DNA from 3 places in the Arthrobacter sp. 35/47 genome. Region 3 is predicted to be linked to each of the others. Evidence: riboswitches for the same ligand, from Rfam matches in the RefSeq annotation. Region 3 holds a riboswitch; each other region holds the start of a gene.
What was found. Region 3 has a riboswitch for S-adenosylmethionine ahead of X803_RS0115985 (aminotransferase class V-fold PLP-dependent enzyme). Riboswitches for the same ligand answer to the same signal wherever they lie in the genome.
Positions count from the first base shown of each region.

Region 1 (4,285 bases), on a different contig from region 3:
TTCCCGTTGACGGGTGGCAGCAGCCCAATTTGAACATGCCGGCCACGGCGTCGGAGACTCAGGACGGCGTCGGCGCAGGTCTGCTCGCTGCCGACGGCGTCGACGGCTACCTGGCTGCCGCCGCCGGTAAGGTCCATCACGGCGGCAGGGATGTCAGCGCCGTCGGCCATGAGGGTATGTTCCGCGCCAAGCCTCGACGCGACCTCGAGGGCCTCCCTGTTCCGGTCCACCGCGATCACCCGGGCACCCAGCGCGCGGGCAATCATCACCGCGCTCAGTCCTACCCCGCCGGCTCCGACGACGGTCACCCACTCGTCCCTCGTGACCCGGGCGCGGCCCACCAATGCGCGGTACGCCGTGGCAAAGCGGCAGCCGAGGCTCGCCGCTGTCGCGAAATCCACCCGCTCCGGGATCGCCACCAGATTGGTGTCCGCAGCGTGCAGGGCAACGTACTCAGCGAACGAGCCCCAGTGCGTGAAGCCCGGCTGCTCCTGATCGGGGCACACTTGCGCGTTCCCCGACAGGCACCAGTCACACCGGCCGCAGCCGCAGACAAAGGGGACAGTTACGCGGTCACCCTCCCGCCAGGAAACGACGCCGGCACCCACCTCCGTGATGACGCCGGCAAGTTCGTGGCCGGGCACGTGCGGGAAAGTGATGTTCTCGTGGCCTGCCCAGGCGTGCCAGTCACTGCGGCACAGTCCGGTGGCCAGAACCTTGACGACGACGCCGCCCGGGGGTGCCGTGGGCGTTGGTACCTCGCGGACTCCGGGCGTTCCCTGGACCTGATCGAAAACTACTGCGCGCATTGCTGGAGTCTAATCCGCCGCAGCGCGACGGGGACGTACGCAGGACGTACTCCGGAACGAACCACGAGGTGTGCGGCAGCGAGCCGAAGGCACCGCAGCGGCCCTCTTAATTGGAATGTGATTGCCTTGGCGAAGATTGCATTGCTTCCGGTTTTCGGTAAGCTTCAAATTCCTTGAAGGCGGCTTGTGTCAGTGGAGGAGTTGTAATGAATAGCAAATTCAGGTTGACGCCGGGCACCCCCATGCCAGAGGATCTGGAGGCATTGGAGGACGAGGCCTTGCACGTTGTGCACAGCAGGTTGAGGCGCCAGATGGACGCGGAATACTCCAACGGATGGTTCTCGTGGGAGACAGAAGTGCGCCTTGACGAGGTGAAGGCCGAGCTGGATCGCCGCGAGAACGGTGGGCTTTTCCGCTCGGCTGGAGTGCGCTACCAGGCCTCCTGACAGCGGGGTAACCGCGCACTCAGTGAATAGCTGAAAGCCTCTTCATCTCGGTCACCCCCGACAGCAGCCCTGGACAAATAGCGGTGCCGCTTATACGCGGCAGTAGGGATGATTATGGATTTAGCCCAATGGCCAACCAATCGGTTACTGAATACCGCCGCCCGATTAACTGAAAACACCTCGACCGATCTCTTCCGGAGCCTGGATATCACGCCCGCAGGTATGGCGGTCCTTCGCGTCCTGTCCCAGGGGTTGGCGGCGAGCCGGTCCGAGATCGGACAGAAGCTTCGGGTGCGGCCGGAGACGCTGGCGAAGCTGATCGAGCGCCTTGAGCACAGCGGCCTGATAGTGCAGAGCGGTAGGGCGCGTGACCAGGGGAGCGTTCAATTGCGAATCACCCAGGAGGGGCGGAAGCTGCTGGACCGCGCTGACGCGATCGAAGAGGAGCAGGAGCGCACTCTTGGTTCAGATGAACAGCTTCGCGCTGAACTCATCAGTCGCATAAGGGCGCTCGGCCTCGACACCGAGGCCGACCAGAAACGCACGCCCTTGAAGCTAGTGCCGAAGATCAGCACCCAGGAAGACGGCTCCCGGTCGTCGGCGACGGGCTGAGCCCACGTACTTCTTCGGCGGATATGACCCTGAACGGTCCAGAACTGCGCGATAACGGCCAACGCTTGGTTGCCGCCCCGTCGTAACCTGACGTCGTCGTGGTTTGGCCGGGCGTACCGCCTGGGATAAATTTGGGCCCAATCATGAGCTCCAGCCACAAGCCCTGGCCGGCTGGACAGCAACCCTCTATGTCGTAGCGGGGTGCTCCAGGTGATGATTAGGCCGCATGGAGGACCCCGTGCCGGCAAGTACGGCGTCTCCACGTGGAACGCCCTGTGAGGTACAGGAGTAGTTCGTGACCGATTCCCTTCACGCGCCAGTGCATGGCTTGACCGCTGACGCCGCATGGCTGAAAAGTGTACGAGCCACAGGAGTCTGGGAAGGCTCCATGATTACGCGGATCGAATCACGCGGCTTTATCTTCCGCACGGATGAGCCGGTTCCGATCGGCGGTACCGATGCGTCTCCCACACCCATGCAATACGTGGTTGGTGCTGTGAATGGTTGCGTCACAGTGGTGATCGAAACCGTAGCCAATGAGCAAGGGTTCGCTGTCGAATCCGTCGAAACCTTCTCCCATGCGCACCAGGATGTACGTGGGTTCCAAGGAACCGCGGACGTCTCGCCCCATTTCAAGGACTTCACCCTCACAGTCAACCTCCAGGCCGCAATTCCCGAGGATCGGCTGGAAGCGTTCACGAGCCAGGTGGAAAAGCGTTGCCCGGCCATCAACCTGCTCCGGGACGCCGGAGTCGCTTTCACCGTCGAGTGGAACATTGGCGCGCACGGGACGGCGAAGTGACGGCCGCAGGGGCCTGGACCCTGGGGCTCGCCTTCGTTTATACGGTGGCGCTTGCCCTGGCCAGCAGAACCGCGCACAAACGGGCCGACCGCGGGGAAGGGTTTTTCGTCGGAAGCAGGACGTTCGGCCCCTGGACTGTCGCATTCTGCATCACGGGACTGTTTTCGGGGTCCTCTTACATCGCCATTCTCGAACTCAGTTACCGGACCGGCATTTCAGCGATATGGTACGGCGTAGCCGAAACAGTACAGGTGCTGCTGATCGCGCTCATCCTGGTAAAGCCCTTGCGCAAGCGGTTGGTGGTCACCGTCACCGGAATGATTGGGGAGCGTTTTGGCCGCACGGCCCAGGCCATCGCCGGAACCATCACGGCGTTCACCTTTCCCATGTGGTCGGTGGCAACGGCCATAGCTTTCGCTTCCGCCCTGCATGCGTTCACGGCGCTGTCCATCGAGACTTCCATCGTGGTGACGGCACTGCTTCTCCTGATCTTCCTGTCCGCAGGCGGCATGCGGGCGGTGGCGCTGACCCAGAAAGCCAACTGCATGGTTTTTGTCGCCATGCTGGCCGTGGGGCTAGCCGCATTCTTCATCAATCCAGGCTTTGATGGTCTGGGCCGGCTTGCTGGGGAGCGGCCGGAAATGTTCCAGCTGGGCAACGCCGGATTGACCCTCATCGTTGCCTGGTTCGGCACTTTCATAGTCAATGTCCTCCTTGCCCAGGCTGCGTTCCAGATGACCATGTCCTGCCGCACGCCTGAAGACGGCCGCCGGGGCATGCTGTATGCGGCTGGACTCGGAATACCCTTCATCCTCATTGGCACGCTGCTCGGCGTGGCGGCAGCAGTAATAGTGCCCGCCCAGGACCTTGGTCTCGTGGCAGTTCCCCTCTATATAGCCGAGGTACTACCGGCTCCGCTTGCCGGTGTCTTCTTTCTCGGCGTGTGGGCGTGCGCACTCGGATGGGCAGCTCCATGCCAGTTCTCCGGAGCCACCAGCCTCGGGCGTGACGTGGGGCGGGCCCTCAGGCCGCAAGCCACCGAGGACGACCTCGTGCGGTATACCCGCTGGGCACTGGTCCTGTTGACCGTCCTGATGATCATTTTCGCGTTCCTGCGCTCTGAGGAATCTGCATGGTGGAACGTGCTGGCGTGGACTCTACGAAATGGGGCAACGCTTGCACCCGTGCTCGCGGTGCTGTTCTGGCCGCTGGCAACTCGGGGCGCGGCCTATGCGGCAATGCTTGTCGGCTTCACCACCGGTCTGTCGTGGTACCACTTCAGCGATTGGTCGCCGTCGAGCTTTCTCTACGGGATACACCCCGTATGGGTAGGCATGTCCGCCAATGTGCTCACACTGGTGATTCTGACACTGCTCACCGCGCAGTGGCAGCGGACCCGCAGCCGCAAACGGGAACTTCAGGGGTACGCCGCGCTGGCAACAGGCACAGCTCTCGCCATTGTTGCCGCTGGCTTCTGGAATGTGATGCATCCGTTGGGCTTCACCGGGCTGGCCATCTTCTGTGTCACCACAGCCGGTGCAGCCGCAGCGTTCCTTCTGGCTGTACCGGCGAGCGGGCAAGGGGCCTTGGAAGCGTCGGTTCTCCGCGGTCAGGAC
Region 1 covers NZ_KI914589.1:62,592-66,876, forward strand. The annotation lists gene X803_RS0105805 (zinc-dependent alcohol dehydrogenase family protein) at 1-809, opposite strand, end outside; gene X803_RS18105 (hypothetical protein) at 1,016-1,255, shown strand; gene X803_RS0105815 (MarR family winged helix-turn-helix transcriptional regulator) at 1,370-1,867, shown strand; SAM riboswitch class IV at 2,007-2,124, shown strand; gene X803_RS0105820 (OsmC family protein) at 2,256-2,669, shown strand; gene X803_RS0105825 (sodium:solute symporter family protein) at 2,636-4,285, shown strand, end outside.
Region 1: linked by a shared signal. The riboswitch ahead of X803_RS0105820 (OsmC family protein) and the one ahead of X803_RS0115985 (aminotransferase class V-fold PLP-dependent enzyme) in region 3 are both predicted to bind S-adenosylmethionine.

Region 2 (4,285 bases), on a different contig from region 3:
TACCGTACCCAGTTCACCGCCGGCTGCGCCTCAAGCCACCTGGCCAGCGTCAGCGCCGAGGAGGACGCGTGGTTCACCCGCAGCGACATGGTCTCCAGCCCCTTGAGCAGGGTCCACGCGTTGAAGGAGGACAGAGCCGGGCCGGTGTGCCGCATGAGCGTTTTGACCGGGCCCTCGATGAATTCCCGGCGCCCGAGGATCGCTCCGCCCAGCACCCTGCCCTGGCCGTCCATGTGCTTGGTTCCGGAATAGACGACGACGTCGGCGCCCAGATCGGTGCACCGCTGCAGCAGCGGCGTGGCGAAGACATTGTCGACCACAACCTGCGCACCGGCCGCGTGGCCCAGTTCCACGACCGCGCGGATGTCCACGATCTCCTGCATCGGGTTGGACGGTGACTCGAAGAACACAGCCGTGGTGGGGACGCTGAGCGCCTCCTCCCACTGCGCAAGGTCCCAGCCGTCCACAAAGACCGTCTCCACACCCCAGCGCGGCAGGATTTCGTTGAGGATCACAAAGCAGGAACCGAACAGGCTCCGGGATGCGACCACCCGGTCGCCGGCGGCCAGAAGTGCACCCAACGCGGTAAAGACTGCGGACATGCCGCTCGCGGTGGCGAAGCAGGCTTCAGCCCCTTCCAGCAGCCGCAGGCGCTCCTGGAACATGGCGACCGTTGGGTTGCCGTACCGGGAGTAGACAAACCGGTCGACGTCCCCGGTGAACGCGGCCTCCGCCGCCGCCGCGGAGGAATAGACAAAACCCGAGTTCAGAAAGAGAGCCTCGGAGGTTTCCTCGAAGTTCGACCGCACCAGCCCGCCGCGAACCGCGAGCGTGTCCGGAGACCAGCCGGCGACGTCGTCGTCCGGCCGTTGAATGCGGGGGTACCCCCCGTTGCCGGCGATGGGTTCGCGGCCGGTTGCCGGGGAGAACGACGACGGCGTCGGCTCACTCACCGGCGTGGCCGTGGCTGTCCGTCGGCTGGTCAGAGCCGCGCCCGGCGGTACCTGGGTTCGCTTCAGAAGCGCTGGTTTCTGGGCCCGTGGCGGTTCCTGGGTGCACTGCGGTTTCTGAGTGCACTGCGGTTTCTGCGTGCACAGCGGTGGCGAGGCCGCTGGAGCGCCAGCCGCCGTCGGCTTCGAAACCGTGCAGCACGTTGAACGCGGTGTGGCCGGCAGCCGCGGCGCTCTGTGCGGCAGCAACCGAACGGACGCCGGAGCGGCACAGGAACAGCAGTTCCCTGCCCTTGAGGCCGTTCAACTGGTTGAGGAAGGAGACGTTGCGGGAGCCGTCGGAACGGTTCCATTCGAGGAAGAGCGGCACCGTGCCGGCGTCGGTGAGGTCGGGGACACCGACGCTGCGCCACTCTTCCACCGTGCGGACGTCCACGAGGACGGCGCCCTTGCTCACTCGCTCCACCGCTTCGCGGGGTGTGATGTTGCCGGCGTAGCCCTCAGCAGGCTGGGAATGGGGAATGGAATGCTGTGACACTGTGTCTCCTCACGCTGTGCACGCTGGTGATCGTGGATCCTGATCGGTGTGCCGAGTAGTCACCTGAGGCACCCCGCCGTGAAAGAGGGTTGCCGGCCAGCAAGTCAGGGCTTGGCGCTGGCGCTCGTTACTCCGGACTGAAACGTAGCACCGGCGGCGGCCCGGTTGCCACGCCGGGCCGTAACCTGCGGTAACGCCTGAAGCTGGTAACGCCTGGTCCTCCCGGAAGTGCCTGGGACGAAGTGCCTAGGACACTGAGTCGACGAGCGCACCCAGCTCGGCCGTAAGCTCCGGGGAGACAGTCACGGGCTTGCCGTCGATCGACTCCACCTCGGCGAGCAAACGGACGCTCGAAATCAGCCAGACGCCGTCGGAGGCGAAGAGATCCGGGGGCACCAGCGGTCCATAGCCGAGTTCCCAGCCGGCGCTGCGGGCAGCAGCAAACAGTGCGCCCTGCGAGGTGCCGGGCAGAATCCCGCTTTCCAGCTGCGGCGTGATGAGGTGCTTGACGCCGTTGCGGACGCGGGCAATCAGGACGGTCGACGTAGGGCCCTCCAGCACCTTCCCATCGGATGAGGTGAAGATGACGTCGTCCGCCCCGTGGGACCGCGCATGGCGCAGGGCTGCCATGTTCACGGCGTAGGAGAGGGTTTTTGCGCCCATCAGCAGCCACGGCGCGCGCTGTCCCACCGTACTGTCGTAGCCGCGGTCAAGCAGGAGCACGGCCAGGCGCCGCCCACGCAGGCCCTCGGGCACGGGAGAGACCAGCACCCAGGCGGTCGCGCCCGCTCCCTCTTCCCCGCGGGTGGCCACGAGCTTGACCACCAGGTCGCCGTCGTCGTCGGTTTCCGTCAGCGCGGTGGCGATGGCACGTTCCCAGACGTCCGACGCCGGGACGTCCAGTTCCATCGCTTCGGCGGACGTCGCCAGCCGGGCCAGGTGCGCCTGGAGCTTCCGGGGTGTGCCGCGGACGGCGAGCATGGTCTCGAAAATCCCGTCTCCGCGCGTGACGCCCGTGTCCGTGACCTTGAGCTGGGGCTGGGACGCATCAGCGATCCGTCCGGCGGGGTAGGCGGGATCCAGGAACACCAGAACAGTCATGCGCCCAAGCCTAGCGACCGAGGGCCCCGCGGTGAGCGAAGCGAGGCGTGGGAGGGCGGGGTTGGGACGTCAGTCCGGGAACGCCGTTCCGAGGGCCGACAGCACGCCGAAAGCCTTTGTCCGCACCTCCTCCCACTCGTCAGCGGGATCGGAATCGGCGGTGATCGCACCGCCCACGCCGAGCGTGAGGAGGGTGCCGCCGTCGTCGTCCTCCAGTACGAGGGTGCGGATGACGACGGCGAGGTCCGCCGCCCCGTCGAGCGAAAAGTAGCCGGCCGCGCCGGAATAGATGCCGCGGGGCGCCCCCTCGAGCCGGTCGAGGATCGCCATGGTGCTGATTTTCGGAGCGCCGGTCATCGAACCGGCAGGGAACGCGGCGGCAATGGCCTCGGCACGGGAGGACCCGGGGCGTAGCCGGGCGTCGATGGTACTCACCATCTGATGGACGGTCGCGTACGTTTCGATGTCACACAGGCGGCTCACCGTCACGGTGCCGGGTACCGCCAGATGGGAGAGGTCGTTGCGCAGGAGATCCACGATCATGATGTTCTCCGCGCGGTCCTTGGTGCTGGTGCGCAGGTCTTCCTGCAGGGCGGCGTCCTCGCCGGGGTCCGGGGACCGGCGCCGGGTTCCCTTGATCGGTTCGGCGCGCATTCCGCCGGTCGAATCGAGCCGCAGGAACCGTTCCGGGGAGGTGCTCGCAACCGCAAGCCCTGGGAACGCGAGGAAGTGGGCAAAGGGCGCTGGATTGGACCGGCGGAGGGCGAGGTAGGCCTCGAGCGGCTCCAGCCCGGTGTCTTCGCGGGCCGTCAGCGCTGTGGTCAGGCAGACCTCGTAGGAATTGCCGTCCGCAATCTCGGCCGCTGCCGAACGGATGTTCCTCAGGTACTGCTCCCTCGTATCCCGAGCTATGAAGCGTGGGGCCGGCAGGGAAGCGGCCGGCGCAGCGGGACGGCCGCCGGACAGAATCACGGCGCGTGCACGGTCCAGCCAGGCATCGGCGTCATCGTCGCGGAAGCCGTCGCGCAGGGTAAGCAGGTAGGTGCGCTTCTCCCGGTGATCAAGGACAACGGCGCGGCCGGCGAAGAGCAGGGACGCATCCGGCACCGTGGAGGGCATCTCAGCGCGGCCGCCGGTTTCGCGCTTCAGTTCGTAGCCCAGGTAGCCGAGCCAGCCGAGGGCAAACGGCCCGGGATAGATATCGGGCGACCGGACGGCACGCCGGCCCCAGACCCCGTCAAGCCAGCGGAAGAACGGGCCGGCGATCCGCGCAGTAACCGGGCCACTGGTGACGAGGGTAGTCCCGCCGGAGTGCTGGGCAAGCTGCCCGTACCGGCCACCGTCATCGGCGAGGATGGAAAACCGGCTTCTGCCCTGGGTATCTTCGGCGGCGGAGCTGTCCAGCCAGGCGGCGGACCCCGAGCCGGCGTAGAGCTCGCGGAATACCGCTTCAGCGTCCGGTAAGGCGCGGAGCATCTCGACCTGAAGGGTGAGCCCCCGCCGCGCGGCCCGTTCCATTGACATGAAAGACTCGCACTGCGGCAGGCCGGTCAGCGCACGGCGGAGCTGATCCGGAACGGCATTCCCACGATGGCCCTGCACCAGGAGATCCGCGTGATCGGCGGGCCGGTCGGACACCAGCCAGTTGTCTTCCTGGTCAGACCAGCGCTGCCAGAACGGTGCGTAGGTGTCGCCG
Region 2 covers NZ_KI914586.1:103,293-107,577, forward strand. The annotation lists gene X803_RS0104390 (O-succinylhomoserine sulfhydrylase) at 1-875, opposite strand, end outside; gene X803_RS20935 (rhodanese-like domain-containing protein) at 946-1,488, opposite strand; SAM riboswitch class IV at 1,495-1,620, opposite strand; gene X803_RS0104400 (aminodeoxychorismate lyase) at 1,735-2,589, opposite strand; gene pabB (aminodeoxychorismate synthase component I) at 2,659-4,285, opposite strand, start outside.
Region 2: linked by a shared signal. The riboswitch ahead of X803_RS20935 (rhodanese-like domain-containing protein) and the one ahead of X803_RS0115985 (aminotransferase class V-fold PLP-dependent enzyme) in region 3 are both predicted to bind S-adenosylmethionine.

Region 3 (4,285 bases):
GAAGGTGACAGGTCGCAGGATCCCTCGGATACCGGGACGCACTCCCAGGATCCGGCCGAGGGCTCCGACGTGGACGCAGGGTCCTCCGGACGTTCCTCGTCCGGATAGTCAGGCTCCGGCTGTAGTCAGACTCCCGATCTGAATCGGCTTCGGGCAGGAAAAGCGGAAGGTCAGACGCCCGCCGGGCACTCACCACCGGCTCTGACGGCACGCCATGAATAGGTGAGATAGGGCAGCTGGAGAATCGCGTCCTCCGCGTGTCCGAGGTGGTCGTGGAGATACCAGGACAGGTTTGCCTCCACCCTGGCGCGTACGCGGGCGGAAGCGTTCTGGTAGTAGCTTCGAGAACGGGCGAGCTCAATGACATCTCCGACCGGAAGGGTCTGTGTCCAGGCGACTACCGAGGACTCCGGCGTCGAAAAGAAGGGACCGAACTCCGGGCGGTAGGACGGCCGGAAGACGTCCCCGGCGTGCATGATGCGTGACAACCGGTGCACCCACGGCACGCCCACGTCCAGCTGGTTCCAGATCAGACCGAAAACACCGTCGGGTCGGAGAATACGCGCAGCTTCAGCGCTCGCCGATACCGGGTCACACCAGTGCCATGCCTGGGCGATGGTGACCACATCGACGCTCGAGGTGCCCAGCCGGGATGCCTCAGCCGTACCCTGCACCCGCCGCACCTGCGGAAGATGGTGTCCGAGCACCGACAGCATGTCCTCCGACGGGTCCACGGCCGTTACCTCGGGGCAGCGGCGGACAAGTTCGCGGGTGAATTTACCGGTGCCCGCGCCGATGTCGGCCGCGCGCTGCGCGCCCGCCGGCACCAGCCACTCCACGCTTTCCGCCGGGTACCCCGGGCGGACCCGCTCGTAGCGCTCGCTCTCCTGCAGGTAGCCCCGCGCCAACTCACGACGGCGGTGCTCTGCGAGGCGGGGACCCCCGGGACCCATGGCACAACTCCTGGCCGGACTAATAGGAACCCGTCAATTAAATCATCCGTTTTCCCACAGCAGCGCCGCCGGCAGCACTGACGGCCGGCCGGGGGCAGTCAGTCGGTGACGCACGGAGCGGCCCCCGCGGTGCCCGGGGTGGGTGGCGCCCATTCCGGAAAGGAACGGGTCTCGACGGCGGGCACCCAGCGCCCTGCGTCCACCACATAATCGGTTCCCAGACCGTTCCGGAGAAGGGAGGTGAGGCCGGTCAGCAGCCGGCCGACGTCGTCCTGGCGCGAGCCGAGACCAAAACTCGCCCGCAACGATCCGGAGGGCAGTCCCAGGCGCTTCAACAGAGGATGGGCGCAGAACTTCCCGTCTCTGAGTCCCACGCCATGCTCGGCGGACAGATACGCAGCGACGAGGCCGGCGTCGTAACCGTGGACCGAAAAGTTCACCACACCGATCGCGTCGGTGCTGTCCGTGAAGATGCGGTGGACGGTGACACCTGGAAGCGCCGCGAGCCCCTCGACGAGGGAGGTGCGCAGTAGTGATTCGTGCTCCAGCCAGTCCTTTGCGTCCAAAGCAGCAAGAACTTCCGTCGCATGCGCCAGCGCTGCGGCACCCAGGACGTTCGGCGAGCCGCCCTCATGGCGTGCCGGACCGGTGGCCCAGGACACCGAATCAACCTTCACCGTCTTCACCGCGCCGCCGCCTGCGAGATGCGGGGTGCCCGCGTCGAGCCAGTCCGGCCTTCCCACCAGTACGCCCGCGCCGAACGGCGCATACAGCTTGTGCCCGGAGAAGGCGACGTAGTCAATGCCGTCCCGCACGAGGTCAAGCCGCCGGTGCGGCGCCAGCTGGGCGGCGTCGACGACGATCCGTGCACCGTGGGCGTGGGCGGCGGAGGCGAACCGTGCGATCGGCAGCACCTCGCCTGTCACATTCGAGGCACCGGTGACCGCGAGCAGGCTGATCCCCCCGGAGGCGAGTTCCTCCTCCACGGCGGCAAGGGTGGCCTCGACGGTGTCTGCTGCGACGAGCCCGCGGTGGGGGCGGTCAAGCCAGGGCAGCAGGTTGGCGTGGTGCTCCAGGTCGAGGTAGAGCACCTCGCCGTCCTCCGGCAGGCAGCCCGCCAGGAGGTTGAGGGAATCGGTGGTGTTGCGGGTGAAGATGACCGCGTCATCCTCCCTGCCCCCGACGAAGGCCCGGACAATCCGCCGCGCGTTCTCATACAGGGAAGTCGAGATCTGTGACGCATACCCAGCACCGCGGTGGACGCTTGCGTAGTAGGGCAGGACGCTCTGCAGATAATCGCTGACCTGTGCCAGCGCCGGCGTCGATGCTGCATAGTCCAGATTCACGTACCGTACCGGCGTGCCGTCGATCAGCGGCGACTGCAGGTCGGCGCCAAGAACGTCCGCCAACGGCGATTCGGAAAGGTCCTGAATGGTTTCCAGGATGGCATTGCTCACGGATGTAACCCCACAGTGGTCTCAAGGGACCTGCAAAGGGAGGTCCCGCGCTTGCCGAACCACATTCTGATCCGGCCTGGTCGTCACCCGGGGCACCCCACCGCGGAAGGAGGGTTGCCGGCCAGCAAACCGGGGTTTAACGCTGGCACTCGTGACCTAGGAATCCAGAATAGGACAGACCGGAGGCATCCGCGCGCTTTGTTACGCGGCCGGCTCAGGCGCCGGCACCCTCCTGGAGCAGGTCATCCAGTGAGGGGTTGAGCGTCTTCAGCACATCGCTGTGCAGGATGCTGTTGGTGGCGAGCGCGTTTCCGCCGAACGGTCCGTCGGCACCTTCAAGCGAGGTGAACCGGCCGCCGGCTTCGGTGACGATGGGGACCAGCGCTGCCATGTCATACAGATTGAGTTCCGGCTCGCAGGCGATGTCCACGGCTCCCTCGGCCACCAGGCAGTAGGACCAGAAGTCGCCGTATGCCCGCGTGCGCCAGACTGACTCGGTCAGCGACATGAACTCGTCGAGATTTCCGCGCTGCTTCCACCCTGAGAGGCTCGAGTAGGAGAGGGAGGCGTCTTCCAGGCGGGACACGCTCGAGACCCGCAGCCGGGTTGCCGCGGCCAGCGACTTGCCCATGAACGCACCCGTGCCGGTCGCCGCCCACCAGCGCTTGCCGAGAGCGGGAGCACTGACCACCCCGACGACGGGGCGCCCCTCATCGACCAGCGCAATGAGTGTCGCCCACACGGGAACGCCTCGGACAAAGTTCTTGGTGCCGTCAATCGGATCAATGATCCAGCGGCGGGAGCCCGCACCGCTGCTGCCGAACTCCTCGCCTAGCACCGCGTCCCTGGGACGGGCGCGGGAGAGCTGTCCGCGGATGGCCTCTTCGGCTGACTTGTCCGCGTCCGTGACCGGTGTGAAGTCCGGCTTGGTCTCAACCGCCAGATCCAGTGCCTTGAACCTGGACATGGTCTGGTCGTCCACGGAGTCGGCCATCACATGGGCAAGGCGCAGGTCATCGTTGTAGCTCTGGAGGTTCATACTCTTCAACCTATATCCTCTGCACGCGCGGGTGCGGGAGGCCCGGGCCGAACGTGCCCAATGTATGCGTGGTGCCCTCCGGCGGCGGGCACGGTTAACGCAGGAAAGGGACACCGGCCGTCAGCCGGTGTCCCTTTCCTTGAAAACTAAGAGTTAGAGAACGGAGATGTTCTCAGCCTGGGGACCCTTGGGTCCCTGGGTGGTCTCGAAGCTGACCTTCTGGTTCTCCTCGAGCGAGCGGAAGCCGCCGGAGTTGATTGCGGAGAAGTGAGCGAAGACGTCAGCGCCGCCGTCATCAGGAGCGATGAATCCAAAGCCCTTTTCAGCGTTAAACCACTTGACTGTACCTGTTGCCATTTTATTCATTCCTTGAGTGTAGGATCCCCCCGTACTTCGGGGTTCCCGTCGCGGTGTTCATCTCGCCTGCAAAAAAAGCTTTCGAACTCCGTAGAGAAATCAAGGCTAAATATTCGTGCGCAACACAACAACTGGATTCAGTCTAGCAGGCTGCGGGCCGGTACGGGTGCACCGGCTACTGCTGTCCCAATTCCTTCGACCCCTGCGGCGTTTCGATGCCTGCGCCAAGGAGCCGTCGCAGGGAGGAAAGCCGCACCGGCCCGGACTCGCCGGCGTGCCCGGATTCCACCCAGTCGTCCAGTCCGCAGTTGACCGCGCTGTCATCATGCCTGCACCCTCGTTCGCACTGCTCGGTGCCGGGCGCGAGGTCGGGAAAGGCAGCGAGGATGCGGTCAGCATCCACATGGGCAAGGCCGAATGAACGAATTCCCGGCGTGTCGATGATCCACGTGCCCGGTGCGGAGTCGGCTGCCTTGAGG
Region 3 covers NZ_KI914619.1:104,051-108,335, reverse strand. The annotation lists gene X803_RS22435 (hypothetical protein) at 1-108, shown strand, start outside; gene X803_RS0115990 (class I SAM-dependent methyltransferase) at 171-953, opposite strand; gene X803_RS0115985 (aminotransferase class V-fold PLP-dependent enzyme) at 1,052-2,410, opposite strand; SAM riboswitch class IV at 2,453-2,567, opposite strand; gene hisN (histidinol-phosphatase) at 2,625-3,449, opposite strand; gene X803_RS0115970 (cold-shock protein) at 3,603-3,806, opposite strand; gene rsgA (ribosome small subunit-dependent GTPase A) at 3,982-4,285, opposite strand, start outside.